DNA from 2 places in the Halobacillus sp. genome. Region 1 is predicted to be linked to the other one. Evidence: predicted binding sites of a transcription regulator. Region 1 holds the regulator's gene; the other holds the start of a gene.

The links. Region 1 encodes CtsR, which represses protease genes until heat stress. Its sites were predicted from a motif close to ATGGTCAATAAAGGTCAAACA; they were not measured.
Region 2: the regulator CtsR is predicted to act here: its motif matches at 11,218-11,238, upstream of clpP (ATP-dependent Clp endopeptidase proteolytic subunit ClpP).

Annotation. Positions count from the first base shown of each region.
Region 1 covers NZ_JBAPTY010000167.1:125-16,082, reverse strand. The annotation lists gene WAM07_RS07450 (NYN domain-containing protein) at 1-193, opposite strand, end outside; gene rlmB (23S rRNA (guanosine(2251)-2'-O)-methyltransferase RlmB) at 196-939, opposite strand; gene WAM07_RS07440 (Mini-ribonuclease 3) at 932-1,342, opposite strand; gene cysS (cysteine--tRNA ligase) at 1,347-2,747, opposite strand; gene cysE (serine O-acetyltransferase) at 2,749-3,399, opposite strand; T-box leader at 3,469-3,683, opposite strand; gene gltX (glutamate--tRNA ligase) at 3,728-5,197, opposite strand; gene WAM07_RS07420 (bifunctional 2-C-methyl-D-erythritol 4-phosphate cytidylyltransferase/2-C-methyl-D-erythritol 2,4-cyclodiphosphate synthase) at 5,255-6,445, opposite strand; gene WAM07_RS07415 (PIN/TRAM domain-containing protein) at 6,565-7,665, opposite strand; gene disA (DNA integrity scanning diadenylate cyclase DisA) at 7,822-8,895, opposite strand; gene radA (DNA repair protein RadA) at 8,896-10,275, opposite strand; gene clpC (ATP-dependent protease ATP-binding subunit ClpC) at 10,445-12,904, opposite strand; gene WAM07_RS07395 (protein arginine kinase) at 12,924-13,994, opposite strand; gene WAM07_RS07390 (UvrB/UvrC motif-containing protein) at 13,994-14,542, opposite strand; gene WAM07_RS07385 (CtsR family transcriptional regulator) at 14,563-15,027, opposite strand; gene WAM07_RS07380 (MgtC/SapB family protein) at 15,189-15,881, opposite strand; rRNA gene rrf (5S ribosomal RNA) at 15,954-15,958, opposite strand, start outside.
Region 2 covers NZ_JBAPTY010000057.1:15,167-31,124, forward strand. The annotation lists gene ltrA (group II intron reverse transcriptase/maturase) at 1-459, opposite strand, end outside; gene WAM07_RS02760 (nitroreductase family protein) at 1,383-1,982, opposite strand; gene WAM07_RS02765 (YdcF family protein) at 2,075-2,656, opposite strand; gene eno (phosphopyruvate hydratase) at 2,746-4,032, opposite strand; gene gpmI (2,3-bisphosphoglycerate-independent phosphoglycerate mutase) at 4,047-5,585, opposite strand; gene tpiA (triose-phosphate isomerase) at 5,578-6,339, opposite strand; gene WAM07_RS02785 (phosphoglycerate kinase) at 6,358-7,539, opposite strand; gene gap (type I glyceraldehyde-3-phosphate dehydrogenase) at 7,719-8,726, opposite strand; gene WAM07_RS02795 (sugar-binding transcriptional regulator) at 8,762-9,790, opposite strand; gene WAM07_RS02800 (glutaredoxin family protein) at 9,941-10,174, opposite strand; gene WAM07_RS02805 (hypothetical protein) at 10,253-10,477, opposite strand; tRNA gene WAM07_RS02810 (tRNA-Arg) at 10,745-10,820, opposite strand; gene clpP (ATP-dependent Clp endopeptidase proteolytic subunit ClpP) at 11,252-11,875, shown strand; gene WAM07_RS02820 (HPr family phosphocarrier protein) at 11,964-12,218, opposite strand; gene whiA (DNA-binding protein WhiA) at 12,352-13,308, opposite strand; gene WAM07_RS02830 (gluconeogenesis factor YvcK family protein) at 13,344-14,297, opposite strand; gene rapZ (RNase adapter RapZ) at 14,301-15,185, opposite strand; gene WAM07_RS02840 (8-oxo-dGTP diphosphatase) at 15,203-15,670, opposite strand; gene trxB (thioredoxin-disulfide reductase) at 15,891-15,958, opposite strand, start outside.

The DNA.
Region 1 (15,958 bases):
TTTGTTTTTTGGCAACACCCCGGACATGATAAGCATCAAAGATCACGATGATCCGGTCCCCGGTATAGGACTGGTACTCGGCCATCATTTCAATTAAAAGATCCCTTGCCTGACCAAAATCTTGTTCTTTTAATCTTTTCAATTCCGGCCAGGCCCCAATCATGTTGTAGCCATCCACTATTAGAACATTCATTATTACTCACCGACAGGGCGGCGCTTTCTATACACTTCGTACATTAATAAAGAAGCAGCAACGGATGCATTCAGAGAGGTCACTTTACCAGCCATGGGAAGACTTACGGTCCAATCACATTTGTCTTTTGTCAGACGGCTCATTCCTCGCCCCTCGCTTCCAATCACAAGCGCGATCGGCATATTTCCATCCAGCCGTCGGTAATCTTCCGTACCATCTGCGTCTGTTCCGACGACCCACACAAACCTTTCTTTCAATTCGTCGATCGTTCTCGCAAGATTGGTTACTCTAGCTACCGGAATATACTCAATAGCTCCGGTAGACGTTTTAGCCACCGTAGAGGTAAGAGCCACTGAGCGTCGTTTTGGTATAATCACGCCGTGTGCTCCGCTCGCATCCGCAGTTCTTAAAATCGACCCCAGATTATGAGGATCTTCGATTTCATCGCAAATGATGAAAAAAGGCGGTTCCCCTTTTTCTTCAGCTTTAGCAAACAAATCCTCAAGGTCACTGTATTCATAAGCGGCCACCGAAGCCGCTACACCCTGATGATTGCCCTCGACGAGCTGATCAATCTTCTTTTTCGGGACTTTCTGTACAATGACCCCATTCTCTTTAGCTGCCTGTTCCAGTTTTTTATAGGCCTGGTGTTGAAGCTGCTCGGACACTATCACTTTATTAATAGCTCTTCCTGATTTCAGGGCTTCCTGCACTGGGTTCTTTCCTATAATCCATTCGTTATTCATCATCTCCACCCCTTTCTTCTACAAATTGGATCGTCTGTTCGATTAAATCTTCCAGCCGCTCGGTCTTTCCAGATAAATAAAGAAAACCAAGAACCGCTTCAAAGCCAGTCGAATAACGATAAGTTTGTACATTGGTGCTCTTAGGTACAGACCCAGACTTGGCATTTCTCCCTCGTCTTAGCACGGCTTGTTCTTCTTCTGTCAATAAATCTTCTTCCTGCCAGTGGCCTACCGCCCTCGCCTGGGAAACAGCAGATACGAATTTCACGGCTGCTTTATGCAGCCGTTGAGGTTGTATTTTTCCACTTTCTAAAAGGTGCTTCCTTACATACAACTCATAGACAGAGTCTCCCATGTAGGCAAGCGCCAGGCTTTTCATTTGTTTCACATCGTTCATGGTCATGGGATCAGCCTCGCTTCCAGCGTGTACCCTGGGAAGTGTCTTCCAACATAATATTTCTGTCTTTTAACTCATCACGTATCTGATCGGCTCTTTCAAAATTACGATCTTTTCTTGCCTGCTTCCGTTCTTCAATCAGCGCATCGACCTCTTCATCCAGCAATTCTGACTGGGTTTCAATCTCAAGACCAAGTACCATCATCAGTTCTTTCAACGTATCTTCATAAGCCTCAAGCACAATTGTATGGGTTTGTTCTTCCTGAAGGTAAAGATTAGCTGATTTGGTAAGGTCAAATAAAACAGAAATGGCGTTTGCCGTATTAAAATCATCATCCATTTCTTGAATAAACTGCTCCTTGTGAGCTTCTATTTCCTTAATCCAGCGATCCGAATCATTTTGAAGGTTCATGCTGGCAGATTTACGATGCTTTAAATTTTCATATGCATTACGAATCCGGTCAAAACTGCTTTTCGCACCTTTTAATAATTCATCACTGAAATTAATAGGGTGACGGTATTGAACACTGAGCATAAAGAAGCGAATAACCTGAGGGTCATGCTTTTTCACAAGATCGTGAGCAAGAATGAAATTCCCAAGGGATTTAGACATCTTTTCATTTTCAATATTAATATACCCGTTGTGCATCCAGTAACGCGCAAACGACTGGTCATTATGTGCTTCTGACTGGGCGATTTCATTTTCGTGGTGAGGGAAAGTTAAATCTTGGCCGCCGGCATGAATATCGATGGTCTCCCCTAAATACTTTTTAGCCATAGCGGAACATTCAATGTGCCACCCCGGACGTCCATTCCCCCAAGGACTTTCCCATGATATTTCGTCTGGCTTGGCTTCCTTCCATAGTGTAAAATCAAGCGGGTCTTCCTTTTTGTCTCCCACCTCTATGCGAGCACCAGATCTCAGTTCATTAACGGACTGATGGGAAAGCTTCCCATAATTATCAAAGGAGCGAGTTCTGAAATACACATCCCCTTTTGCTTCATAGGCGTACCCTTTATCAATCAGCCCTTTTACAAAATCAATGATTTCCTCCATGTTTTCAGTTACGCGCGGATGGTCCACCGCTTCTTTTACGCCAAGTGCGCCTACATCTTCTTTATAGGCATCTATAAAACGGTTGGCAATGTCAGGAACCTCTTCCCCTAACTCATTAGCCGCTTTGATAAGTTTGTCATCTACATCTGTAAAGTTCAGCACGTAGTGTACGTCGTAGCCACGATATTCGAAATATCTGCGTACCGTATCAAAAACAATAGCAGGGCGGGCATTGCCAATATGGATATAGTTATAAACCGTTGGGCCGCACACATACATCTTTACTTTACCCTCTTCCAAAGGCCGGAATGGTTCTTTTTTTCTTGTCAGCGTGTTATATATATGAATACTCATGCTAGTTCACTCCTTTAGCTTCTTTTACTTCCTCTTGTAACTGCTTAATCTCCTTTTCTAACTGGTTGATACGATCATAAACCGGATCGGGCAGCTTATGATGATCGAGATCTTTCTGCTGTACTTTCTTCCCGTCCTGCACGACCACGTGGCCCGGTATTCCAACTACGGTTGAATTGTGAGGCACATCATGGAGGACGACTGATCCCGCCCCTACTTTAGAATTTTCTCCAATTGTGATAGATCCCAGAACCTTGGCTCCTGTAGCTACCAGGGAATTATCCAGTAATGTTGGGTGACGCTTCCCTTTTTCCTTACCTGTACCGCCGAGCGTGACGCCTTGAAACAAAGTAACATTATCTCCTATTTCACAGGTTTCCCCTATGACCACTCCCATCCCGTGATCAATGAAGAAACGGCGGCCGATTTTGGCCCCGGGGTGAATTTCTATCCCGGTAAAGAAGCGGCTTAATTGGGAAATCACTCTGGCCAGAAAGAAAAATTTCTTTTTATAGAATGCGTGGGCAATCCGGTGGGCCCAGATAGAGTGCAATCCTGAATACGTTAAAATGACTTCAACGTAAGAACGAGCAGCAGGATCTTGATCAAAAACGACATCCACATCTTCCTTAAACATCTTAAAAAGCCCCATTTGCTCTCCTCCTTTGTTAACCAATAGTGGGAATCAAGCTACAAAAAACGCGCCTCCGTGCCCTAATGGCACAGAGACGCGTTCCGCGTGGTTCCACTCTGCTTGGGAAAAATTGATTCCCCTCTTCAGCCTTGCTAACGGAAGGTAACCGCTTCAGCCTACTTGTTTCGGCAGAAGACTCAGAGGTGCATTTCAAAGCGGTCCCAAATAATCACTTTCAGCCGGGGGGTGATTTTCTCTGTGTATGGGAAACCTCTTCTACTTCTCCTCATCAACGTTTCTTATTGGTATCTCTACTATATGACATAAGAGGTCATTTGTGAAAAGTTTAGCCTTGAAGCTTATTTAATACATCATCCAGACGGACATTGACGGTTTCCAGACCAAGCAGGTGAATAGCGTTGGGCAGTTCAGGACCGTGTGTTTGGCCGGTAGTAGCTACACGAATTGGCATGAAAAGCTTCTTCCCTTTATGGCCGGTTTCTTTCTGTACAGCTTTGACCTGTTTCTTGATCGCTTCTGGTGTGAATTCTTCCAGTTCATTCAGCTTTTTCTTGAACGTATCAAGCACTTCCGGCACTTGCTCGCCTTCCAGCACTTCCATAGCGTTCTCATCATATTGTATTTCTTGTTTGAAGAATAATTCCGTAAGCTCTACAATTTGCGCGCCATAATCCAATTGTTCCTGGTAGAGAGCAATTAATTCATGAACCCACTCCCGGTCGGAAGTACTCATATTCTCTGAAACACGTCCCGCTTCGATGAGATGAGGGAGAGTTAAATCTACTACACGATCAAACTCAGCTGATTTAATATACTGGTTGTTCATCCACTTCAGTTTTGCAGGGTCAAAAACCGCTGGTGAAGTAGAGAGACGTTCCGCATCGAATATTTCAATCAGTTTATCCTGAGTGAAGATTTCCTCTTCGCCTACCGGTGACCAGCCAAGCAACGTAATAAAATTAAATAATGATTCTGGTAGATACCCTAAATTCTTATACTGCTCAATGAACTGCAGAATGTGTTCATCACGCTTGCTTAGCTTTTTACGATTTTCATTCAGAATGAGTGTCATATGCCCAAACTTAGGCGGCTCCCATCCAAAAGCTTCATATACCATCATTTGCTTAGGTGTGTTTGAGATGTGCTCTTCCCCGCGTAGTACATGAGTGATAGCCATTAGATAATCATCTACAGCAACGGCAAAGTTGTAGGTTGGTGTTCCGCTTTTCTTTACAATAACCCAGTCCCCAAAATCACCGGATTCGAACGTGATGTTTTCACGGACGATATCGTTAAACGTGTACGTATGGTTTTCCGGTACACGCAGGCGAATACTTGGTTCGCGTCCCTCTGCCTCAAACTGTTCAATCTGCTCCTGGCTTAAGTCACGATGAGCCCCTGAATACTTTGGTGCTTCTCCACGTGCAATTTGTGCTTCTCGTTCTGCTTCCAGCTCTTCTGCTGTCATATAACATTTATATGCCAGGCCGCGCTCAAGCAGATCATCTACATATTTTTGGTAAAGATCCAGGCGCTCCATTTGGCGATAAGGTCCATATTCCCCGCCCTTATCCGGGCTTTCATCCCAATCAATTCCAAGCCAGCGTAAATAGTTAAGTTGACTTTGTTCTCCGCCTTCTACATTTCGCTTTTCATCTGTATCCTCAATGCGGATCACCATTTTTCCTCCCGCATTTCTTGCAAACAAATAGTTGAACAGGGCCGTTCTTGCGTTCCCAATGTGAAGATGGCCGGTCGGGCTGGGTGCATAACGTACTCGAACTTCATTCGACATAATTGTACTCCTTTCGTTACCGTTCCTTTTTTCCAGTTTTATTTTATCATTTTTTTGTCAGGCTTGTTGATCTTTTTGCAAAAGAACGACGGCTTGAGCCGCGATTCCTTCCTTCCTTCCAGTAAAACCTAGTTTTTCAGTGGTAGTAGCTTTTACATTAATCTGTTTCGTCTCCGCGTCCAATAAAGAAGCTATACTCTCACGGATCTCCTCAATATAGGGAGCCATTTTAGGGGCTTGCGCAATGACCGTACAATCGACATTTCCGAGTTCATACCCCTGGGCTTTTACAAATTTCCAGACATGCTGCAGAAGCATACCAGAATCGGCGTTCTTATATTCAGGATCTGTATCAGGAAAGTGTTTGCCGATATCTCCTTCTCCAATTGCACCTAAACAGGCATCGGCAATGGTATGAAGAAGAACATCAGCATCCGAGTGCCCAAGAAGTCCTTTTTCGTGAGGAATCTCAACTCCCCCAATGATGCATTTACGTCCTTCCGTCAGTTGGTGTACATCAAAACCTTGACCAATTCGGAACATAGGATTCTCCACTTCCTTTCCTTTACGCTGGTTTTGTATATAAGACTCTGCTTTATGTAAGTCCTCTGGCGTCGTTAGTTTGATGTTATCATAGCTTCCCTCGACAATAGCCACTTCTTCTCCCAGGATCTCGACTAAGGAAGCATCATCCGTCCCATAGTATCCGCTCTCCTGTGCTTTTTGATGCGCTTTATAGATCAACGAAAAAGTGAAGCTTTGGGGTGTCTGGGCTGCCCATAGAGTCTTTCGGTCCAATGTGCTCAGTAATTGATCATTCTTCTGTTTGATCGTATCCGTTACAGGGACCGCTAGTAGAGCGGCATGCTTTTCAATCGTACGCTCCGCCAATTCGTGCAAGAGCTCTTGTTTCACAAATGGACGTGCTCCGTCATGGATAAACACGGGCAGAGTGGTATTAATTACGGCCTTTAATCCCGCAAACACACTATCCTGCCTCTCTGCTCCCCCATCTACCAGCTGAATCTCTTTATTTAAAGAAAACGCTTGAAGGAGTTCTTCCATCTGTTGTCTTTCCTTTGGATTAGTCACTAGAACGATTTCAGAACACCATTCGTCTTTAGCAAAAACGGAGAGTGTATGTAATATTAACGGTTGATCTTCTATTTTTAGAAACTGCTTATTTTTACCAGCCAGCATGCGCTTGCCCTGTCCTGCTGCAAGTACCACTGCCGTATAATTTATCATAGTATCCATCCTAAACTGGTTTAAACCATAAAATAACCACTATAACTATCTCTGTAAATAACAAAAGCGATAACTCACCGGTTATCACTTTTGTTAGTCTCTATTTGTTTATACCGTTTTTAAAGGGCTTTTTCAAGTGATTTCGGTTTAGCAAAGATCATTCGTCCGGCAGATGTCTGAAGGACGCTGGTAACGACCACTTCAATTGTCTTTCCAATATAACTTTTTCCTTCTTCTACTACGATCATCGTGCCATCATCTAAATAGGCTACACCCTGATTTTGTTCCTTGCCATCTTTGATCACCTGAATACTCATTTCTTCACCAGGAAGTACGACTGGTTTCACTGCATTGGCAAGGTCGTTAATATTCAATACTTGGACATTTTGAAATTCACATACTTTATTTAAATTAAAGTCATTCGTAACAACAATTCCATTCATAACCTTAGCCAGTTTAACCAGTTTACTATCCACTTCCTGAATATCTTCAAAATCTCCCTCATAGATTTCCACATTGACTGGGAGGTCTTTCTGAAGACGGTTCAAAATATCAAGTCCGCGCCGACCGCGGTTCCTTTTCAATCCATCAGAAGAATCTGCAATATGCTGTAGCTCTTCCAGGACGAACTGAGGAATCACAATTGTGCCTTCAAGGAAATGAGTCTCACAAATATCTGCAATACGGCCATCAATAATCACGCTCGTATCCAGAATTTTTTCTTTTGGAATTAATGAACTGTCTACTCCTGCAGGCGCAGGAGATGAAGAAGCTCCTTCATCGGCTTTTTCTTTTTTCGAAACCATATTGAGGAACTCGTCCTTCCGTTTGAATCCCACCTGGAAACCGAAGTAACCCAGTAAAAAGGTTAAGAAAATCGGCACCACCTGATTAACCACTTGAATTTGAATATCTTGCACCGGGATATTGACTAGATAGGCAACGATCAGACCAACAATTAACCCAAGGCTGCCGAATAATAGATCGGCGACAGGCGCCCGGACCAAAGTATCCTCAATCCATCTAAGAAAATCTACTATATAATCCACGATCCAAAATGTTAATAAAAATAAAATAAGTGCTCCAAGTACGGCCCCTAAAACTGCTTGCATCCAATTCTGCCAAGTGAGTCCCATGGCTGTAAACAATTCTGGAAAATAGAGGTAACCGATCGTTCCACCGGTTATGACAATAAACAACTGTACAATTCGTTTAAGCACTTGTATCCACCTCCTCACTCACAGTATGACCAAACCTCACACCTAATAACCGTGTAATAAGAGGAATGATGCTTTATAAAATAGCATAGTTTCCAAAAAAAGTCAATATCCGAAACGATTTATCATATCATATTCATAGTAAATAAGTCAATAGAATCATATATGGCGATCTACAAATAGCTGCTCCTGGATCCGTTCTAAACCATCCCGGATTTTCGTCGCCCTTATCTCTCCTACACCATCTACACCTACCAGATCCTTTTGAGAAGCCTGAATCATATCGTCCAGGGTTCCAAACTTTTCTACTAAATGCTCAATAATTAAAGGCGGAAGACGGGGAATACGGCTTAAAATCCTGTAACCTCTAGGGTGAAGCGGATCCGACATCTTCGTATTAGGAGAATACCCTAACAGCTTGAGCACCTGTTCATCTGACAACAACTCCGGATTTGTTACTTCCTGCATTTTTCTTAGAATATAGTATGGTTCGTAGTCTGGACGCTTACTGTAATCTTTCAAGAGTAAAGCAGCCTCTTCTTCAATATTTGATACCAGTTCTGTCATCTGCAGTTGAATTAAACGTCCTTCTGTTCCGAGTTCATTCACATAGTTGAGAATTTCTGTTTTCGTACGAAGCACCATTTCCACCCGATGCACCACTTGAATGACTTCAGAAAAGGAAACCATGTTTTCAAATTCCATTGCACCGAGGTTGGTTATGGACTGATCCAGTACATTTTTGTATTTCTCCAACGTCTGAATTGCCTGATTAGCTTTTGTTAATATTACGCCAATGTCCTTCAATGAATACCGCAGAGACCCTTTATACAGGGTGATAACATTTCTCCGCTGTGATATGGCAATAACTAAGGATCCTGTCTGCTTCGCTACACGCTCAGCCGTCCGATGGCGCATCCCAGTTTCTGTAGAGAGAATATCCGGGTCGGGCATCAGCTGCGCATTCGCATAAAGTATTTTGGTAGCTTCATCGTTTAGAATTAGGGCTCCGTCCATCTTAGCCAGCTCATATAAGTGGGCGGGGGTGAAATCAGATTGTATATTAAATCCGCCATCCACCAAATCCCGAATGACCTCATCATAACCAAGGACGATTAATCCTCCCGTATTAGCCCGCAGCACATTGTCGATACCATCACGAAGCGGCGTGCCTGGAGCCACAAGCTTCAAAATTTCTCCAATTCCATTCTCTTTCATATCATGCCATTCCATTTATGCGTCCCCCAATGTAACCTTCATAGCTTCCTGTACCGTACTTACCCCTATCACTTCGATCGAAGAAGAAGGCTTCCATCCATCCAGGTTTTTCTTAGGAATAATTACACGCTTGAACCCTAACTTTGCAGCTTCCTGCACACGTTGTTCAATACGAGCAACACGGCGAACCTCTCCTGTCAGGCCGACTTCTCCAACCACTACATCTTCAGCCTTAGAAACTTGATCTCTAAAGCTCGAAGCAATGCTTAAGGCAACCGCCAAATCGATCGCAGGCTCATCCAGCTTCACTCCCCCTGCTACTTTCACATAAGCATCCTGATTTTGTAAGAGGAGACCAGCCCGCTTTTCTAAAACGGCCATGAGTAATGGGACACGGTTGTTATCCAGCCCCGTAGCCATTCTTCTTGGATTTCCGTAGGCAGTAGGAGATATTAGAGACTGTATTTCTACGAGTACAGGACGTGTACCTTCCATAGATGCAACTACAACGGAACCTGCCGCTCCCTGAGACCTTTCTTCCAGAAAAATTTCAGATGGGTTTAATACCTCGACTAAACCTTGTTCTTTCATTTCAAAAATGCCCATCTCGTGTGTACTTCCAAAACGGTTTTTTACACTTCTGAGTATTCGGAACGTATGGTGTCTTTCCCCTTCGAAATATAAAACAGCGTCCACCATATGCTCAAGAAGTCTAGGTCCCGCTATAGAACCTTCCTTAGTAACATGCCCTACAATAAAAATTGGAATACCTTTGTTTTTGGCTATTCTCATTAATTGACTGGTGCATTCCCTTACTTGAGATACGCTCCCTGGAGCAGATGTGACATCTTCCTTGAAAATGGTCTGAATGGAATCAATCACAACAAATTCTGGCTCTATAGCTTCAATTTGGTTAATGACATCCTGCAAATTTGTTTCAGATAATACATAGAGTTCATCTGAGGTTATATTTAACCGCTCTGCCCTTAACTTTGTCTGTCTTGAAGACTCTTCACCAGATATATAAAGAACAGGCTTATCTTTATTGGCAATCTGAGCCGATACCTGAAGTAATAATGTTGATTTCCCTATCCCCGGATCTCCGCCAATTAAAACCAGGGATCCGGCTACGATTCCTCCTCCAAGTACACGGTTAAACTCTGGCATATCAGTGGGGAGACGCGGTTCTTTCTCTGATTTTATGGAATTTATCTTTTCTGGTTTTGTTTTTGTGGAAGTGGAACTAGTCTGAAACACATGGCGGGAATTTGTACTTGGAGCACTCACTTCTTCAACAAGCGTATTCCATTGTTGACACCCTGGACATTTGCCCATCCATTTCGCTGTTTCATAACCACATTCCTGGCAAACAAACTTTGTCTTTCTTTTTGCCAAGATTAAACGCCCCTTCCCTTTAGTTTATACGATTATGATTGTGAAAAAGTTTCACAGTCATATCAATTAGATTAATTTCCTCTTACTAAAAGCATATAGGAATAAGAAAAAAACCGGAAGGCAAACGCCTTCCGATTTTTAAATTTAGCACTTAATAGCTATGATTTATTTAGTTTGTAGATTCCTGTTCCGTATAAACGACGAATTCATTATTGTCATTCAAGTCAATTTTCACGGATTGACCTTTAGCAATATTCTCTTTTAGCAACTCTTCAGATAGAAGATCTTCAACGTTTTTCTGAATAGAGCGGCGCAGTGGGCGTGCTCCGTATTCAGGGTCGAATCCTGTTTCTGCAATATGCTCAATAGCTTTATCAGATAAGGTGAAGTTGATTTCCTGCTCCTGCAGACGTTTTCTCAACTCTTCTGCCATCAAAGTTACAATGTCTTTCATGTGTTTTCTTTCTAGTGAATGGAAAACTATGGTTTCATCAATACGGTTTAGGAATTCTGGACGGAACGCTTTCTTCAGTTCATCCGTAACTTTAGATTTCATGTCTTTATAGCTCTGATTCGAGTCATCCATGCTGAAGCCAACGTATTTATTACTTTTCAGCTCCTGTGCACCTACGTTTGAGGTCATAATCAGAACGGTGTTACGGAAGTCTACCACGCGTCCTTTAGAATCGGTTAAACGGCCATCTTCCAACACTTGAAGCAGAATGTTAAATACTTCAGGGTGTGCTTTTTCTACTTCGTCTAAGAGTACAACAGAGTACGGTTTGTTACGGACTTTTTCAGTCAGTTGACCGCCCTCTTCGTAACCTACATAGCCAGGAGGCGAACCTACCAGTCTGGAGGTGCTGTGTTTTTCCATATATTCAGACATGTCTATACGGATCATAGCGTCCTCTTCACCAAACATGCTTTCTGCCAGCGCACGAGCCAATTCAGTTTTACCTACTCCGGTTGGTCCTAGGAAAATGAAGGAACCAATTGGGCGTTTCGGATCTTTTAGACCTGCCCTTGCACGACGAATAGCTTTAGATATTGATTTAACAGCTTCGTCCTGGCCAATAACACGGTTATGAAGCGTGTCTTCCAGTTGAAGAAGACGTTCACTTTCATCTTTCGTCATTTTGGATACAGGAACTCCAGTCCAAGTGGATACGACAGAAGCAATATCTTCTACCGTAACTTCTGAATCCTCTTGCCCTTGTTTTTCTTTCCATTCATCTTTCGTTTCTTCCAGTTCATCGCGTAAACGCTGTTCACTGTCTCTCAGAGAAGCCGCTTTTTCAAATTCCTGGCTTTGAACAGCTGCATCTTTTTCCTTACGAACTTCTTCAAGCTTTTGTTCAAGTTCTTTTAGGTTCGGCGGAGCTGTATAAGAACGCAGACGAACTTTTGATGCTGCTTCATCAATTAGATCGATCGCTTTGTCTGGAAGGAAACGATCTGTAATATAACGGTCTGAAAAACGAACAGCAGACTCAATAGAGTCATCCGGTATAGTTACTCTGTGGTGTGCTTCATAACGATCCCGCAGACCTTGAAGGATTTGCACTGATTCATCCAAGGTTGGTTCATCTACTTGGATAGGCTGGAAACGACGTTCAAGTGCAGCATCTTTTTCAATATACTTACGATATTCATCAATAGTAGTTGCACCGATACATTGTAGTTCTCCACGGGCAAGTGACGGCTTCAGAATGTTGGAAGCGTCAATGGCGCCTTCTGCACCACCTGCACCAATTAAGGTATGCAGCTCATCAATAAATAGAATGATATTACCGGCCTGGCGAATTTCTTCCATCACTTTTTTCAAACGGTCTTCGAATTCACCGCGGTATTTTGTGCCCGCAACCACGGTTCCCATATCCAGGGTCATTACCCGTTTATCACGAAGAATCTCAGGTATTTCATTATTTATAATCTGCTGGGCAAGACCCTCTGCGATGGCTGTTTTACCTACACCAGGTTCACCTACAAGTACCGGATTATTTTTGGTACGACGGCTGAGAACCTGAATAACTCGTTCAATCTCTTTGCCTCTTCCAATAACGGGATCTATATTGCCTTCTTTAGCAATTGTCGTTAAGTCTCGAGCCAGCGAGTCAAGGGTTGGTGTATTCGCACTGGCTGCCTGGCCTCCAGAGCCGCCTCCACGACGATTTTGACCGCCGGTGGACTCATTATTGCCAAGAAGCTGCAACACTTGCTGACGTGCTTTATTCAGACTTACACCGAGGTTATTAAGCACTCGGGCAGCTACCCCTTCTCCTTCACGGATTAAGCCGAGAAGAATGTGTTCTGTTCCTACATATGAATGACCAAGTTTACGTGCTTCATCCATGGATAATTCGATAACTTTCTTGGCGCGGGGAGTATAGTGAATGGTTTGGGAAACCTTCTCCCCTTTTCCAATCAGTTTTTCTACTTCCTGCTGAATTTTTGAAGCTTCCAGACCTAATGCGGTTAATGATTTAGCCGCTATTCCTTCTCCTTCACTTACTAAACCAAGCAGAATATGCTCTGTGCCGATGTTATTGTGTCCTAAACGAACAGCTTCTTCTTGTGCAAGTGCAAGTACTTTCTGAGCTCTTTCTGTAAAACGCCCAAACATCATGGACATTCCCTCCTAACGTTTATTCTTCATTTTCTAATTGAAGTCGTTCTCTAATTAGTGAAGCTCTGCGTACATCACGCTCATCTGGATTTAGAGAGGCTTTAGCATATTGTTGCAAAAACCCGGGCTGAGTTAAAATCATCAGCTCATTTAAAATAGTTCTTGGAATATGGTCAATAAGTTTAAGATCAATTCCAAGCCTCAAATCAGATAAACACTTGGCAGCCTCTTTAGACTCTATGATACGGCTGTGCTTTAAAACACCGTAAGAGCGAAATATACGATCCTCCAGTTGAACTCCTGATCGGCTTATTAACGCCTCACGGGCTCGTCTTTCCTGATCAATTAATTGTTTTACTACACTATGCAGATCTTCTACAATGTCCTGCTCTGATTTTCCAAGCGTAATCTGGTTGGAAATCTGATAGATGTTTCCAAGAGCCTCGCTTCCTTCACCGTATATTCCTCTAACAACAAGTCCAAGCTGGTTAATTGCCGGGGTCATATGATTAATTTGCTGGGTCATGGATAAGGCAGGAAGGTGCATCATCACGGAAGCCCTCATGCCCGTGCCGACATTAGTTGGACAGGCTGTTAAATAACCTCTTTTTTCGTCAAAAGCATAGTTGATTTTTTCTTCAAGCCAATCATCCAGCTGGGAGGCCTGTTCCAGAGCTCTATCCAATTGAAAACCAGGAAAATACAACTGCAATCGTATGTGGTCTTCCTCGTTAATCATAATGGAAACCTGCTCATTTTCTGATATCAAAGCAGCTGAATGCTTAGGTTTCTCCGCCAAATGTGGACTAATAAGATGCTTTTCAACCAGCACCCTTTTTTCCACAGGCTCAAGATCATTCATTTGGACTATCTCAAAGCCTTTGTAATCGCGGAAGGATTGACCTTTATATTCCTCTTTAAAGAAATCCAGAACTTTTTCCAAAGTCTCATCAGAAGCGATCAACGGGAATGGAGAACTGGAAAAATTTCGAGCCAGTCGAATGCGGCTGCTTAATACAATATCACTGTCAGGCCCATCCTGCTTCATCCAAGGACTAAGAGCCTCATTCATAAATTGCTGCAATGACATTATTGCTCACCATCCTCCTCCTCATGAAATCGGTTTTCCAAAGTTCGGATCTTATCTCTAACTTTCGCTGCTTCCTCGAATTCTTCCTGCTCAATTAATTGTCGAAGATTAGATTTGTGTTCATCCAGCTCTCTTTTTAAATGAAGTTGGCCGCCTTCACGCTTTGGAATCTTACCGTCATGAGTAGTATTTCCGCTGTGAACCCTTCTCAAAACAGGGTTCAAGCGTTCGTCAAATGTTTCATAACAATTCCCGCACCCAAATTTCCCAATTCGCGCAAATTCCTGATAAGTCATTCCGCAGGTAGGGCATTGCAACTGAGGAGTTTGCTGCTGGGTGTGAGCTTGTTTTCCTTTAAAAGTAGATGGACTTTCAGAATGGAATAGTCCTGACAAAAGGTTACTGAGAGAAAAATTTTCTTCTCCGTAACTCATATAACCTTTATCTTTAGCACAATGTTCACAAACGTGAACTTCTGTTTTTTGACCATTAATTACCTGAGTTAAATGTACCGTAGCTTTCCTTTGGTGACACTCCTGGCATTCCATAACGCTCTCTCCCTTCCAATTCAGCTTTTATACTTTAGAGTGAAGAGCATAGCCGTCATCATTCGAGAACGGACTTCATCACGCAGAGGAAGAGGGAACGTGAGGACTTCACGGTCAATAATGCTTCCCATAAGTTTTGCTTCCCTCTCTGTGATAATTCCACTCTCTAATAACCTCTCAATCACATCCGTAGCTGCTGTTTGAGAAACGAGGGGATTAATCATGTCAACAATCTCTTCAATCATATCCGATTCCTTGCGATGCTGGATACGGCTAATACGAATATATCCGCCACCGCCACGCTTACTTTCTACTATATAACCTTTTTCCACAGTAAATCGAGTTTTAATCACATAATTAATCTGAGAAGGCACACATTGAAATTGATCAGCTATTTCACTGCGCTTAATTTCAATTGTCTTTTGCTGGTTCTTATTCAGAACCTCTTTCAAATATTCCTCTATTACATCAGAGATATTCCTCATTTTCCCTCCTCCTCTTTTGACTTTGACTATCTTTGACTTTAATTTTATTATACTCAATTTTATGAGTTACGCAACTAAAATGTTGGGATCACATACACATTCATGATTCCCTAATTTCTTTTCTGCTAAAACAAAAAACCATGCCGAATTTTGGCATGGTTTTAGAATTTATGATTGATCTGAAGGACTTCCTCGTTACGGGAAAGCTGTTCGATTAATTCAGTACGGTTGTATTTTTGACCTTTATCTATTTCAATAATCAGTTTGTTATGGCCTTGCTCTTGTTTCTTAATATTAATTCCTTTAATCCTCAGTTCTTTTTCATCAAATATCGCAGTGATCGATTGCAATTTAACATCAGGTCTTACCTTTAGTTGAAAGATATATGGCTTCTTCTTATTAAAATTTTCTTTTTCAAGTTTATTTAATAGAACTAAACTTAACAATACGATAATAGTAGCTAAGATGGCGACATCATACATACCGGCACCGACCACTAACCCTATCCCTGCTACTGTCCATATCGAAGCAGCAGTAGTAAGACCTCTAATAGTTAAGCCATTGACGATAATTGTTCCTGCACCTAAGAAGCCAATACCACTGATCACATAAGAAGGTATGCGCGCTGGATCAAATCGTACATTTTCAAATTCATCCACGTAAGATTCAAAACCATATAAGGATAGCAGCATCATCAAACAGGAGCCTACACCGACTAAAATATGAGTCCTAAATCCTGCGGAATGATTGTTTAACTCCCTTTCGAACCCAATCAGCCCAGCTAATAGCAAGGCAATTACGATTCTTGTAGTAAATGTAAGAAAATCATCGTCAAAGAAATTGCCCCATTCCATAAACGGTCCTCCTGTTCATTAACTTTTAAATACAGAAAAAACCAGAAGTACAAACTTCTGGTTTTCATATTAACGTG
Region 2 (15,958 bases), on a different contig from region 1:
GTAGTTGATGAGGCGCTTTTCCAGATATACGTTTAGAATCTTTAATGCATCATGACCGTTCCGGTTGGGACGGAAGCCAAACGAACAGTCAAGGAAGTCCTGTTCATAAATCGCATTCAGAATCTTCGCGATGCCGCGTTGAACAATTTTGTCTTCATGGTCCGGGATGCCTAAGGGGCGCTTCTTCTTCGAACCGGCTTTATCTATATAGGTCCGCCGGACCGGAACCGGGCGATAGGCTTTCTTCTTCATGCGCGCTACGAGGTTTTGGATGTTATCATCTAGTTTGGCATCATAGGCCTCTTTGGTCACCCCGTTCAAGCCGGTGGCTTTTCCATTAGGAAGTTCCCTGTGACATTGTTTGAGATTATCCTCATTAAGTAAATGAACGAGCGCCGTGAACTTCATGTCTGAGTGAGCCTGCGCTAATTCTCTTATCCTTGTCAGTTTCGTTTCCATTTCAAATTCCACCTCAGTGTGTAGTAAATGTTTCTCTTCAAAGGTTGATGACGGGTAGCGGCCTTTCCTCCGTCAGCATTACCCGACTTCTCAGGTACTACGCCGCTATCCGACTTCCTTTAGGCATTTGACAGTCCTCACTTTATTATCGTTTGTCAGTCATTACTCTTTTCGAGACCTAAAGGATCTCCCGAGTTGCCGTAACTTATCAATGTCTAACGTGCCGAGGTCATCGACTCCGAGGAAGGAGTTACTCTCTTGCCATTTTGCGATCTGTAACTCTGTGGCTTTCTGCGCTCCCGAGCGCATCAGCCTTCCTAAACTAGACGAATTTCGAAGCTTTTTTCCCTTCAACCCTCTGGCTTACGGCCCATTATCTAGCTGTCTACGCTTAAAGGCAGATGTCACCATCTGCCCACAAAGACTCGCTACGAGTGAATGGCTAGTTCTTTCTCGACGGGCATCCCACCCGCTATAAGTTACGACCTATGCTCGGTCGCTCCGGGAGTCTCGTCGTTTCCTCCGCCACCCCAGCCATTTCATGTGAACGGACCCTGCCAGTAGAAAAAAGTGGGAACCTTAAATCGGCTTAAATGCTTCTATAGCGGCGTTTATACCCTGAAGAGACTCGGTACTCAGCGTTGATCATATAGGTTATTCTTCCTCATATGAAGGCCTTTACGTAAAGGATTTCGAGCTCTCCATGATCGCAAAGGGGCGAAATGGACCGGCGAAGACTCCTGCGGGATGAACATGTCAGGTGAGGCCCCGGAAGGAGTCAGCCTGAGGAGACTCAGCGCATGCCCGCGGAAAGCGAGTCGTTCCCCTGGAGCCCCTTTCTCTACAAAACATCTCGGAACTGAGTCTTCAACAATCCGGCTCTTTAGCTTAATAAGTCTCTTATAAGAAATCAAGAATATCCTTTAATAGACCCTATTTGTAAAATTGTAATTAAATAACGTATATTTGTCTTCCATAGAAGTCCTGGGCTTAGCTTTTGGCACTTTCTCCGGATACCCCATTTGAATGACTCCTATCAATTTATGTAAGACTGGATTAAGGCCGACACCTTTTATGAATTCTGCATCATGTAAGTAGGGACTAGTGGTCCACAATCCTCCGATCCCTTTTTCCCAGGCCAGCAACTGAACATTCTGGATAAAAGCGCAGACGGCTGCATAATCCTCTTCGTATTTGTGCTCATTTGCGTCCTTTTCCATGAAAATTAAAGCGTGGTGAGGGATATTCTCTAGAAACTCATGAATCCCCTGCTTCATCCGTTGAGATTTTTCCTTGCTATATCCTTCAAAGAAGCCCTTTCTTGTATAACTTTGTAAAACTAGATTAGCATACACTTGTTTACCTTCTTCCTGAAACATATAAATGTTCCACGGCTCTTTCATACGGTGAGTCGGGGCCCATGAAGCGGATGTGAATATTTCTTTTAACAAACCTACAGGTACTTCTTCTTGCTTAAAATCGTGAATGGACCGCCGATTCTTAATAGCTTCTACCAACTCCATGCCATCCCCCCTTCTTTTTTAGACACTGTGAAATGTGGTTCATATATTGAACATTAGGACTCTTAGTATAAGACATTAAATAGAGCCTTCCTTTAAGGAAACAAGTTTGTAATTTGATATCCCATCAAGTACGCCCACTCTCTTAAAAAGAACGGTACTTTCGTTTTAAGTGTCTCATAAGCTGAATATTGTGTGGGTACACCCGTAACATCCATCCCCTGACTTTCAGCCTCTCCCGCAGCTCTCTTAAGATGAAATTGATCACTTACAAGCAGATAGGAATCAATTCCTTTACGAGAAGCTACTTTCTTTGCATTAATTAGATTTTCTTTCGTTACAAGCGAATGTTTTTCAATTAAAATTGCTTCCTTTGGTATTCCATTCTTTACCGCATATTCTTTGCCTACTTCAGCTTCTGAGGCTGCCGCTTTTTGACTTCCGCCCCCGGTAAATATTAGATAATCCACTTTATCATCCTTATAGAGTTCGAGAGCTTGCTTTAAGCGTCCCTTAAATACAGGACTTGGCTCTCCATTCCATTGCGCAGCACCAAGTACTATGGCAGCATCTGCATCAGGTATATTCTCCTCTTCCCCGTATGTCCATAAGCTATATCCTGTGTAAATAGCATACACAACTATAAGAATTGAAATTATTTTTAAAAATCGCCGCATCGTTTAATGTCTCCTACTCTTCGCTGACTATTAACCATCATATCACAGAAAAAAGCCTCTCTGAATAATCAGAGAGGCTTGAGTTAAAATTATTTATTCAAGTTGTAGAATGCTTTTCCACCTGCGTACTCAGCAGTTCCAAACAGCTGGTCTTCAATACGAAGAAGCTGATTATATTTCGCTACACGGTCTGTACGGGACGGAGCACCTGTCTTGATTTGCCCTGCGTTTGTAGCTACGGCAATATCAGCAATTGTGGCATCTTCGGTCTCGCCAGAACGGTGGGAAATAACAGCTGTATAACCTGCTCGCTTGGCCATTTCAATCGCCTGGAATGTTTCCGTGAGCGTTCCGATTTGGTTCACTTTAATAAGGATAGAATTACCTACACCCTGTTCAATGGCACGTCCAAGTTTTTCAGTGTTTGTAACAAACAAGTCGTCACCTACGAGTTGTACACGGTCGCCAATTCGATCGGTAAGCAGCTTGGTTCCTTCCCAGTCGTTTTCGTCAAGTCCATCTTCAATGGATACGATCGGGTATTTGTTTACAAGCTCTTCATACCAGTCAACCATTTCTTCAGAAGTACGTTCAACGCCTTCGCCTTTCAAGTTGTACTTGCCATCTTCATAAATTTCAGAAGACGCTACGTCCATTGCAAGCTTAACTTCTGAATCAGGTTTGTATCCTGCTTCTTCAATCGCTTCAATAATAGTGGAAAGGGCTTCTTCATTGGATTTAAGGCTTGGAGCAAACCCGCCTTCATCACCAACACCTGTATTATATCCTTTGTTCTTAAGCACTTTCTTAAGAGAGTGGAAGATCTCTGCACCCATGCGAAGAGCTTCTTTAAAGGTCGGAGCACCAACAGGCATAATCATAAATTCTTGAATATCTACGTTGTTATCCGCATGCTCTCCACCGTTTAGGATATTCATCATTGGAGTAGGAAGTGTGTTGGCCGTGAAGCCTCCAAGATATTTGTATAGTGGAAGACCTACCACGTCAGCTGCTGCATGAGCTACAGCCATTGATACACCAAGAATAGCGTTAGCACCTAGTTCTCCCTTATTTTCAGTACCATCAAGCTCGATCATCATTTGATCAATAATCACTTGTTGAGTAACGTCCATTCCAAGCAGGTTAGGAGCAATTTTCTCGTTCACGTTCTCCACTGCTTTTTCTACACCTTTTCCAAGATAACGATCCTTGTCACCGTCACGAAGTTCTACAGCTTCATATTCACCAGTAGAAGCTCCGCTTGGTACAAGTGCCGTACCAAATGCGCCGGATTCTGTATAAATTTCAACTTCAACAGTTGGATTACCGCGAGAGTCTAATACTTCACGTGCGTAAACGTCTGTAATAAATGGCATTTAAATTCTCTCCCTTATTTTTTAATTAATGACTGACCTGTCATTTCTTCAGGCTGTTCAATGTTTAATAACTCCAGAAGGGTTGGAGACAAATCTCCCAGTACTCCTTCTGTGCGAAGCTCAGCACCTTCTTTAGTAACAATTACAGGTACTGGGTTAGTAGTGTGTGCAGTCATAGCATCTCCATCCGGAGTCGTCACTTCATCTGAATTACCATGGTCTGCTGTAATAATTGCATGACCGCCTTTTTCATGGATCTTGTCTACAATCTTACCTAAGCATTCATCCACAGCTTCAATAGCTTTAATGGTCGGCTCAAGCATGCCGGAGTGCCCAACCATATCCGGGTTAGCGAAATTCAGGATAATTGCATTGTGCTTTTCAGCATCTAACTCGCCTAAAAGGGCGTCTGTAACTTCATAAGCACTCATTTCAGGCTGCAGATCATATGTCGCTACTTTTGGTGAATCAATGAGGATCCGTTCTTCTCCATCAAATTCATTTTCACGGCCGCCGCTCATAAAGAAGGTTACGTGCGGATACTTCTCCGTTTCAGCAATGCGCAGCTGTTTCTTATTGTTATTCGCTAGTACTTCTCCAACTGTATTTTTAAGATCTTTTGGTGGAAAAGCGATCTTGCTGTTAACTGCATCGCTATATTGAGTCATTCCTACAAAGTAGGTGTTCTTCGGAGCATCTTCGCCTCTATCGTAACCATCAAAGTCATCATTAGCGAACGTTTTAGATAGTTGAATTGCACGGTCAGGACGGAAGTTGAAGAATATAATGGAATCTTCATCGTTTACTGTACCTTTAGCCTCACCGTTCTCATCTGTTAGGACTACTGGTTCGACAAATTCATCATAGACTTCTTTCTGATAGGAGTCTTCTACTGCCTGAAGAGGGTCCTCATACTTATGACCTTTACCATAAGCAATAGCATCATAAGCCAGCTTCACTCTTTCCCAGCGGTTATCACGGTCCATGGCATAATAGCGCCCTGAGATCGTCGCCAGCTTACCAACACCAATTTCTTCTACTTTATCCAATGTTTGTTGAATATAGGTCTTGGCGGATTGCTGTCCCACATCACGTCCATCAAGGAAGGCATGAATATAAACCTCTTCAACGCCTTCATTTTTGGCTAGATTAAGTGTTGCGAACATGTGGTCAATATGGCTGTGAATCCCACCATCCGATAATAACCCGAAAATATGAAGGGCTTTATTTTTCGCTTTAGCATTTCTTACTGCGTTTAGCAAGACTTCATTCTCGTAAAACTCACCCTCGCGAATGGAAAGGTTAATACGAGTAAGACTTTGATAAACCACACGTCCAGCCCCGATGTTCAGGTGCCCGACTTCTGAATTCCCCATCTGTCCCTCTGGAAGACCAACAGCTTCCCCGCAAGCAATTAGCTGAGCGTGAGGAAACTGGTTCCAATAGCGGTCGAAATTAGGTGTATTCGCTTGTTTAACTGCGTTGCCTTTTTCTTCATCCCGCAGGGCATACCCGTCGAGAATAATTAAAGCTGCTAAATCATGATTACTCATGTTTACCTGCCTCCACAAGTTTTAAGAAAGAGTCTGCTTCAAGGCTCGCTCCTCCAACTAATGCTCCGTCAATATCAGACTGGGAAAGCATTTCATCAACATTAGCAGGCTTTACACTGCCGCCATATTGAATACGTACTGCATCAGCAGCATCCGCATTTACATAGTTGCTGACCGTTTCACGAATGTGAGCACAGACTTCATTAGCTTGTTCTGCAGTAGCCGTACGGCCTGTACCAATAGCCCAGATCGGCTCATATGCGATAATGACATCGGCACATTGCTCGTTTGTAAGTCCTTCAAGAGCTTTTTTAACTTGAGATTCTACATGATTCATAGTTTGATCTGCTTCACGCTGATCAAGCGTTTCCCCTACACAGATAATGGGAGTAAGTCCATGTTTAAACGCAGCGTGAACTTTCTTATTTATATCTTCATCAGTTTCTTTAAATACTTCACGACGCTCAGAGTGGCCGAGAACTACATACGTGACACCAAGTTCTTTAAGCATTACAGGGCTTACTTCCCCTGTGAATGCACCACTTTCTTCAAAGTGCATATTTTGAGCGCCAATCTTTAAGCTGGTCCCTTCAGTTTCTTCTACTAATTTCTGAAGAAACGGGAACGGGGCACATACAACGGATTCCACTTTATCAGAAGATGGGACCTCATTCTTTGTCGTTTGAATAAAATCTTCCGCTTCGCGGTGAGTTTTGTTCATTTTCCAATTTCCTGCAATCACTTGTTTACGCATGTCTTCTTCACCTCTCCTTTATTTATCGTTTAGCAATGCGACACCTGGAAGCTCTTTGCCTTCCATAAATTCAAGGGAAGCTCCGCCTCCAGTTGATACATGATCCATATCGTCTGCATAGCCGAATTTCTCTACTGCTGCTGCAGAATCTCCACCACCGATAACCGTGTAACCCTTGGTTTCAGACAGAGCATTCGCTACAGCTTTTGTTCCATTCGCAAACGTTTCAAGTTCAAATACGCCCATTGGTCCATTCCAGATTACCAGTTTGGAATTTTTGATTACTTCAGCATATTTCTCTCTTGTTTTCGGACCAATGTCAAGAGCTTCCCAGTCAGCTGGGATATTGTCAATGGATACTATTTCGGTGTTCGCTGAATCAGAAAAGTCATCTGCAACCACCACATCCTCAGGCATAAGGAAATCTACACCTTTTTCTTCAGCTTTCTTCATATACTCTTTCGCTGTTTCGATCTTATCTTCCTCTAATAAAGATTTACCGATTTCGTAACCTTGAGCTTTTACGAAGGTATAAGCAAGTCCGCCACCGATAATTAAATGATCTACTTTATCAATCAAGTTGTCGATTACACCAATTTTATCTTTTACTTTAGCCCCGCCAATTATAGCTGTGAACGGGCGATCTGGATCGGAAAGTGCTTGTCCCAGCACATTAATTTCTTTTTCCATTAGAAAACCAGCTACTGCAGGCAGATGCTCAGCTACACCAGCTGTCGATGAATGAGCACGGTGAGCAGCACCGAAGGCATCATTTACATAAAGGTCTGCCATGTCAGCGAATGCTTTTGATAATTCCGCATCGTTTTTCTCTTCACCAGGATGGAAACGTACGTTTTCGATTAGAAGAACTTCGCCGTTATCCATTTCAGAAATGGCTTTGTTTACTTCTTCTCCATGTACCTGATCTGTTTTCGTGACGGTTTGTCCAAGCAGATCACTTAGACGTTTCGCAACGGGATCTAATCGAAGTTCTTTAACGACTTCGCCTTTTGGTCGACCAAGGTGACTGGCAAGAATAACTTTAGCTCCATTCCCAGACAAATGCTTAATGGTTGGAAGAGCCGCTTTAATTCTAGTATCGTCTGTAACTTCTTCCCCGCTCATAGGAACATTAAAGTCCACACGGCAAAATACAGTTTTTCCGTTTACCTCTACATCACGAATGGTTTGCTTATTCATGAAATGACAACCTCCTTGGTTTGTATTCAGGGTAGATTAACCTGCCTCTATGTACGTTTCCACTTCAGTTTCCCGTGAAAACGCTAGAGCAGCAAAATCTCTGAAAACATGGATAAAGGAGGAGGACATGAGACCCCCTCCTTTACTAACTGTTAATACTATTCAGTATCTGTTTCTTCTTACAAGCCTTGGTTTTTAAGATAAACAGCCAAGTCTACACAACGATTGGAATAACCGAATTCGTTGTCATACCAAGAAACAACTTTAACCATATTGTTTTCAAGAGCAAGAGTGGACAAACCATCAATTACAGAAGAGTTCGTGTTTCCATTATAGTCAGAGGAAACAAGAGGCTCATCACTGTAGCCCAGGATGCCTTTAAGCTCGCCTTCAGCTTCTGCTTTAAGAGCTTCGTTTACTTCTTCAACTGTTACATCTTTTTCAAGCTCAGCAACGAAGTCTACAATAGACACGTTTGCTGTTGGTACACGCATAGCCATTCCGCTTAGCTTACCATCAAGCTGTGGAAGAACTTTCGCTACCGCTTGAGCAGCACCAGTTGTTGTTGGAATAATATTTTGAGCTGCTGCACGGGCACGACGGTAGTCTTTATGAGGCAGGTCAAGAATTTGCTGATCATTCGTGTAAGAGTGAACAGTCGTCATCATACCGCGTTTAAGACCGAATTTTTGATCCAATACTTTTGCATATGGTGCCAGGCAGTTTGTTGTGCAGGAAGCATTAGAAATGACGTGATGAGAATCTTTGTCATATTGATCTTCGTTAACACCCATTACTACTGTCAGGTCTTCTTGTTTTGCTGGTGCAGAAATGATTACTTTCTTAGCGCCTGCATCCAAGTGTTTTTTAGCATCGTCACGTTGAGTGAAACGGCCTGTAGATTCGATTACTACGTCTACACCAAGGTCGCCCCATCCAAGCTGAGCCGGGTCTTTTTCGGAAAGAACTTTAACTTCTTTACCGCCAACGATCAGGTTGTCCCCGTTTGTTGTAACTTCTTCATCAAGAGTACCGTGAACCGTGTCATACTGAAGCAGGTGCGCAAGCATGTTAGCATCCGTCAAGTCGTTCACTGCTACTACTTCTACACTTTCATTTTTCAAAGCAGCACGATAAACGTTACGTCCAATACGGCCAAAACCGTTAATACCAATTCTTACAGTCATGTAAAATTCCTCCTTGGATTCTATGCATTATATATTTAAAGGGAAATTCCCCTTATTAACTCTTTCGCCGCACCTTCATCGGTGATAAGAACATTACTCTGTCCCGGCTTAAAATAGGAAGCAATAGCCTGGGCTTTTGAACGCCCTCCAGCTACGGCAATCACATGCTCTGCATGCTTTAGATCTTCTAACTGAAGCCCCACCGTTCTAACTTTATGAACGATTTCACCTTTTTGATTAAAGTAATAACCAAAGGCTTCTCCCACGGCTTCACGACTTTTAATAAGACGCAATTGTTCGGCAGAAGTTTTCCTTCTTTCAGCCATCATTACAGCATCCCCTACACCGTGGATAATAATTCCTGCTTTCCGGATAATCTCGAGTACTTCCTTTATAGAGGGTTCCTCGATAATGGTCTTATAAGAATCCTCACTTAAAGGATCGGGTACATAAAGTAAGCGATAATCCCCTTTGGCTTTTTTAGCCATTTCAGCGCAAATGGTATTCGCCTGATTTTCCACTCTTTCCCCAAGACCACCGCGTGCAGGTACGTAGAGACATTCATCTGCACCTTGAAACGGTGTCATCATTTCAGCTACTGCCGCCATAGTCGTTCCACCAGTAATGCCTATGGTTTGGCGGGGGATCAACTGGTCTTTTAAATAATTGACGCAAGCTTTTCCCATTTCGCTTTTCACCCAGTCAAGGTTATCACTATCACCAGGAACAACCACAGTATAGTCTAGGTTTAATTTATCCTTTAATTGCTTTTCTAAAACCTTTATCCCTGTAACTTCTTTAATGAATTCAGCTAATTGCTCCAGAATGTTTTGACCTTCATAGGTCAAATGCATTCCGCGGGAAGTAATTTCTACAGAGCCTTGCTTGTTTAAGAAGTCCACTTCACTGCGAACAGTACGCTCCGCTAACTCTACGTTTTCCGCCAGAGCACGACGTCCTACAGGCTGCATAATCTGGATGTAATACAAAAGTTTATAGCGTTGCTGCATTACATCAACCACTTCAGGAAAAAGTTTTTTTTGTAAGTCAATTAAGTCTCGCATGGAAAAACCCCTTATGTTAAAAACCATCGATTGGGCCGGATCTCGTCCCGGGTAGTCACATTATGTCCCGCTCGGAGCAAAAAAAACATCTCTTTCACTAGTAATATTAACAGTGAGAATGTGGAGGCGCAAGCAGAAGTGAGTGAATTTTTAATGTAAGCGTTCTTCTATAGCTGTATAGGTAATAGAACGATAGTCTAATTCAACTCCATTAACTTCAAGGACCGGAATTTCAAATAAATACTTTCTCATTAGTCCATCATTTTGCTCAATATCAATTTCTTGCACCTCAATTTGATATTCCCCGGAGAGCAGCTCAACTAAACTACTGATCTCCTCACAAAGCGGACACCTTTTCTTTACATATAAGGTTATATTGTTCACGCTGTTCCTCCTTTCCTGCTCTGAACCGAATTAAGCAATCCGTTCTCTATTATACATAGACGAAGAGCATGCACCAGTTCAGGATGCATGCTCTTCATTATCATAAACGCCATTATCTATTTTCAGTTTTCTCTTCTGTAAAAAATCGGTTAATTGTTCATAGGCATTATTCCTAGGTGTTCGCTTCAACGATTCATAATTAAAGGATAGCTTTTGCTGATGCTGCATATCGAACACGTGAATCCGTCTGTCCTCAGAAATTTGCTCAGTCGACAACATTTTATAACGGATTAAGTTTGTCATAAATACCCCTTTTCTTTGGCAAAAACGTCAAGAAACGGCAAGTGCATGAAATAATAATAACATAGAAACCAAAATAAAAAAATTACATTGACATAACAAACAACTTACGATTATCCGTATAATTTTGTTTCACAATTGTTTAAGTTATTCGCTCTTATAACTTGACAAACGCTATTAATATTTCAATATATTAAACAAACAGTATAACACAAAAAACGCCTTTCCGAAAGAAAGGCGTTTTTTGTGAATAATTATTTCATTTAATAGCGCGCCCGAGAGGATTCGAACCTCCGACAGACGTAGAACCGGAATCTACCGCTCTATCCAACTGAGCTACGGGCGCAAAATGACATGCAATATATATTATATGAAGAATAGTTGAATATTGCAAGGTTTTTTTATTATGTGACTACAACAACCTGCGAATTAAGTTAAGAATTGGGAGCAGCCCATCCAATAAGGTGAAATTTCAAAGAAGCTGCTAGAATCCTTCGAAGAAACTTCCACGGAAGAGGAACAGAGGAGATGAGACACATGAAATCTCTAACCCTGAGTTCGTTTGCTATATGATTTGCCAACACCCATTCCCATAAACCAAAGTCTTTAGCTAAACGATCCTATCGAAAGCTTCATAAAAAATAAATCTTTATTTAGTAATAAAAACCATACACTCTACGTTTATCCAAAAATATTTAGGGAATGATGGTATAAGGAATTCTACGAAAAAGGTCGATCGTTTTTGTTTGACCTTTATTGACCTTAATTGTATGATAAATGTATTCCATCATAACTAGTGATGATAAGGAGGAAATCACAATGAACTTAGTACCTACAGTTATTGAACAAACAAACCGAGGAGAGCGTGCTTACGACATATACTCCCGTCTATTGAAAGACCGGATTATCATGCTTGGCAGCCCGATCGACGATAACATTTCCAACTCCATTGTAGCTCAATTGCTATTCTTGGCCGCTGACGATCCGGACAAAGATATTTCACTATACATTAATTCACCTGGTGGTTCGATCACATCCGGTATGGCTATTTATGATACGATGCAGTTTATCAAACCAAACGTGTCTACCATCTGCACAGGTATGGCAGCTTCAATGGGTGCTTTCCTGCTAAACGCTGGTGAACCAGGCAAGCGTTATGCCCTTCCAAATAGTGAGGTTATGATCCACCAGCCTCTAGGCGGCACACAAGGTCAGGCTTCCGATATTGAAATTCACGCTAAACGTATTATTAAAATGCGCGAGAAATTGAACAAAATTCTTTCTGAACGTACAGGTCAGCCTTATGAAGTGATCGAACGTGATACTGATCGTGATAACTTCATGTCTGCCCACGAAGCTGTAGATTATGGATTGATCGACAAAGTTATGGAGAAATCTTAATCTAATACTTATCCGCTGTGTATTTTACACAGCGGATTTTTTATGAGCTTATTTTAATTTTTAAGTTCATTCTTTCACAAATACAGGTTTACTTTTCCTTCACAAATTCGTGAAGCTGTTCCATTGCAGTTTCCTCATCGGAACCATCTGCAATCAATTTAATACTTTCACCCGTACCCACTGCAAGACTCATTAGACCCATAATGCTTTTGGCATTTACCCGCTTGTTTTCCTTCTCAATAAATATATCACTGCTGAAGCGATTAGCATGTTGAACAAATTGAGCGGCCGGCCTTGCCTGTAACCCTGTTTCTAGTTCAATCTTTATATCCCGTTCTATCAATGAATTCTCTCCTCCCTTACTTACTTATTCCACCACCGAAAACGCATTCATAAAAACCGAAAGAAAACGCTCCCGATCAATGAAAGCGTTTTTAATTATAGTTCATTATAGCATGAATTAAAGTGGAGAAACATTAATTTCTTGTGTTTTCTGTGACTTCTCCTCTTCGAACTTTTTCAGCAAATTCATCTATTTTACGCAGCCGGTGGTTGATGCCTGATTTGCTTATCGCGGCTCCTGAAACATATTCCCCAAGTTCTTTTAAAGAAACATCCTGATGTTGTAAACGCAAAGAGGCAATTTCCTGAAGCTTATCAGGTAAAGCTTCCAGACCGACGGTGCGCTTAATAAATTTAATATTTTCTACCTGTCGGAATGCTGCTCCTATCGTTTTATTTAAATTAGCTGTTTCACAATTCACTAAACGATTGACAGAATTCCTCATATCTCTAACGATCCGTACATCTTCAAATTTAAATAATGCTTGATGGGCTCCAATATTACTGATTAGTTCAGTAATTTTATCGGCTTCTTTTAAATACGTAATAAACCCTTTTTTTCTTACCAGGGTACGAGCGTGCAGCCCAAAACTATTCATCAGCTGACACAACGCTTCGTTGTGTTCCTCATCAGAAGAATAAATTTCGAGGTGATAGGAGGAGGTTTCTGGATTATTGACCGAACCACCTGCTAAAAATGCCCCTCTCAGGTAGGCACGCTTGCAGCACGTATCATTTAAATACTTTTTAGGAATTTCCGGATTAATAGACAGGGGACCTTTCAGGATTTCCAGGTCATGCAGCACCTGCTCAGCCTTTTCAGAAAGACGTACAATGTACACATTGTTTTTTTTCAAGCGCATTTTTTTTCGAACCAGCAGTTCTACTGGATAAGGGTACAATTTTTTAATTAGCATATACGTTCTTCTTGCTATGGCTGCATTTTCCGTTTGGATATCCAATATATAATGACGGTTGGAAAAAGAAAAAGTCCCGTTCATTCTAATTAATGCTGCTAATTCTGACTCCATACAGCAAGCATCTGCTTCTACGTTGGTCAGTTCTTTTTTTATCTCTGATGCAAATGACACAGCTGGACACCTCCCTCTGGCAGAAAGCCCCTCCATTAAAGCATCGAATGCAGTAATTGAGTAAGCTTATCTGTATCATGCCGCAACATGGCTTGACTTTCATCTATAATATCTTCTTCCACTACTTCAATTCCCATTGACTTAATACGCTCTATGTCATAAATAACGGGTTCAGCATTTTCTTTCGCGTAGGCTTTCTTTACTTTTTGTTCAATCGGCTGGTTATGAACCACGATCGAGTTAATAACCCCTCGACCTATGTGATCAAATAACGCCTTCAAGTGGTCTCCAGCGGTATATCCTGAGGTTTCCCCTTCTTGGGTCATAACATTACAGACATACGTGACTTTTGCTTTCGTATCTCTTAAAGCCTGACCAATTTCAGGAATAATAATATTAGGAAGAATACTTGTATAGAGACTCCCAGGTGCGATCACAATTAAATCCGCTTCCTTAATTGCATTCACAGCTTCCGGAAGCGGCTGAACAGGTGTAGGACTTACAAACACCCTTTTAATTTTTTTCTGTTGTTTAGGAATGCTCGATTCCCCTGTAACAATGGTGCCGTCTTCCATTTCTGCATGTAAATTCATGGAGTGATTCGCAATAGGATAAATGTGCCCTCTTACATTTAAAACACGCGAAATTTCTTTAATCCCCTGATAAAAATCTCCAGTCATGGATGCAAGAGCAGCAAGAAGCAAATTACCCATGGAATGACCAGACAACCCGTTCCCATCTGCAAAACGGTGCTGGAAAAGATCCAAAAGCATCGGCTCAGCATCTGATAAGGCAGCGACTACATTTCGAATATCTCCCGGTGCCGGTATAGCCATTTCATTACGAAGTTTTCCCGAGCTTCCTCCATCATCTGCTACAGTTACAATGGCAGATAAGTCAATTGGCAGATTTTTAAGTCCCCGAAGAAGTACAGGCAGGCCTGTGCCTCCGCCTATAACCACGACTCGGGGTGTGGCTGTATGATCCATCCTTTACAAACCCTTCCTTTTATCAATATCTCTATGGGTCACGTGTGTCACGTAATCATTAGAGAAATACTCTGATAAATATTCTGCCAGTGCCACAGAACGGTGCTGACCGCCCGTACAGCCTATGGCTATAACCAGCTGGCTTTTACCCTCCCGTTTATATTGCGGAAGCATGAACTGTAGTAAATCTTTAAGCTTCTCAAGGAACTTCTGCGTATCTGACCACTTGAAAACATATGAAGAAACTTCTGTAGTGAGACCAGTAAGCGGCCGCATGTGTTCTACGTAGTGGGGATTAGGCAGAAAACGAACGTCAAACATCAGGTCGGCATCAATCGGCACACCATATTTAAAGCCGAATGAAACCATTTGGACAGAAAATACCTGCTGCTCACGCTGGCGATAGCCTTCCACAATGCGTTCACGAAGTTCTTTTGGTTTTAAAGAAGTCGTGTCAATTAAAGTTTGTGCGCGTCCGCGTAACTCATCAAGCATTTCGCGTTCTTTACGAATCCCTTCCAGTGGAAGTCCTTCTTTCGCTAAAGGATGAGATCTGCGCGTCTCTTTATAACGTGATACTAGCGCTTGGTCTTCAGCATCGAGAAATAATATCTGCTCGTGGATCCAGTCTTCTTTACCGAGCCGGTCTAATGAATCAAAAAGAGAGTCAAAAAATTCCCGGCCTCTTAAATCCATGACTAGTGCGACACTTTGAATGTTATTAGTAGAATCCTTCATCAGTTCCAGGAATTTAGGAAGCAAGGCTGGCGGAAGGTTGTCCACACAAAAAAAACCGAGATCTTCAAAGCTTTGAACAGCCACGGTTTTCCCTGCCCCTGACATTCCGGTAATAATCACTAACTGAGTATTGTTCGCTTCTTCTTGCATCCTCGATCGCTCCTCATTTAGTCAGGTCGTGACGGATCCATATCCTTATCAATTAGCTGGAAATCCGTCGTATATACAAATGTTCCATAAATTTGATCATCGCTATTTAAGATGTGTTTAAATATATGGCGGTCTCCCTCAGCCATTGGTTTACCGAGCACCTCATCAACAGGTACCCATTCGAGTTCGCCTTCCTCACTCGTCTCAAGGAGATTTCCAGAAGCAGAGGTGCAATGAAAAGTGAACATCATCCATTCTTGAACTGTTTTTTCACCTTCACGCATAACAAAAGTAAACGATCCTCTTAATTCCGGCTCGTTAATTTCAAGTCCTGTTTCTTCCTTAAATTCACGGATAGCTGAATCTTTAATATTTTCACCGTTCTCCATTTTACCACCAGGCGCTACATACCAGCCCCTTCTCGGCTTTTTCAACATTAATATGGAGTCATTCATTCTTAAAATACAATTGGCTACACGTTGCAACTTACAGTCACCTCATTTTCTTTCTAGAGGACATCATCCCTCATTATACAATGAATATGTCAGAAGCTACAATATTATAATTCGAAGCACAAAAAAATACACAGGTGATAAGCACCTGTGTTTAATAGAGATATCTAATAAAAGGGGGTCAATTAATAAACTACATTGTAACTTAATTTTATATCATAGGTGTTACAGTGCAGTTAATTTAAAGTGATTTTTAGTTGACCATTTTCAGCTCTTCTAATAGGTTCTCAATATAATGCTGAGCAGATTGTGCAGCAATAC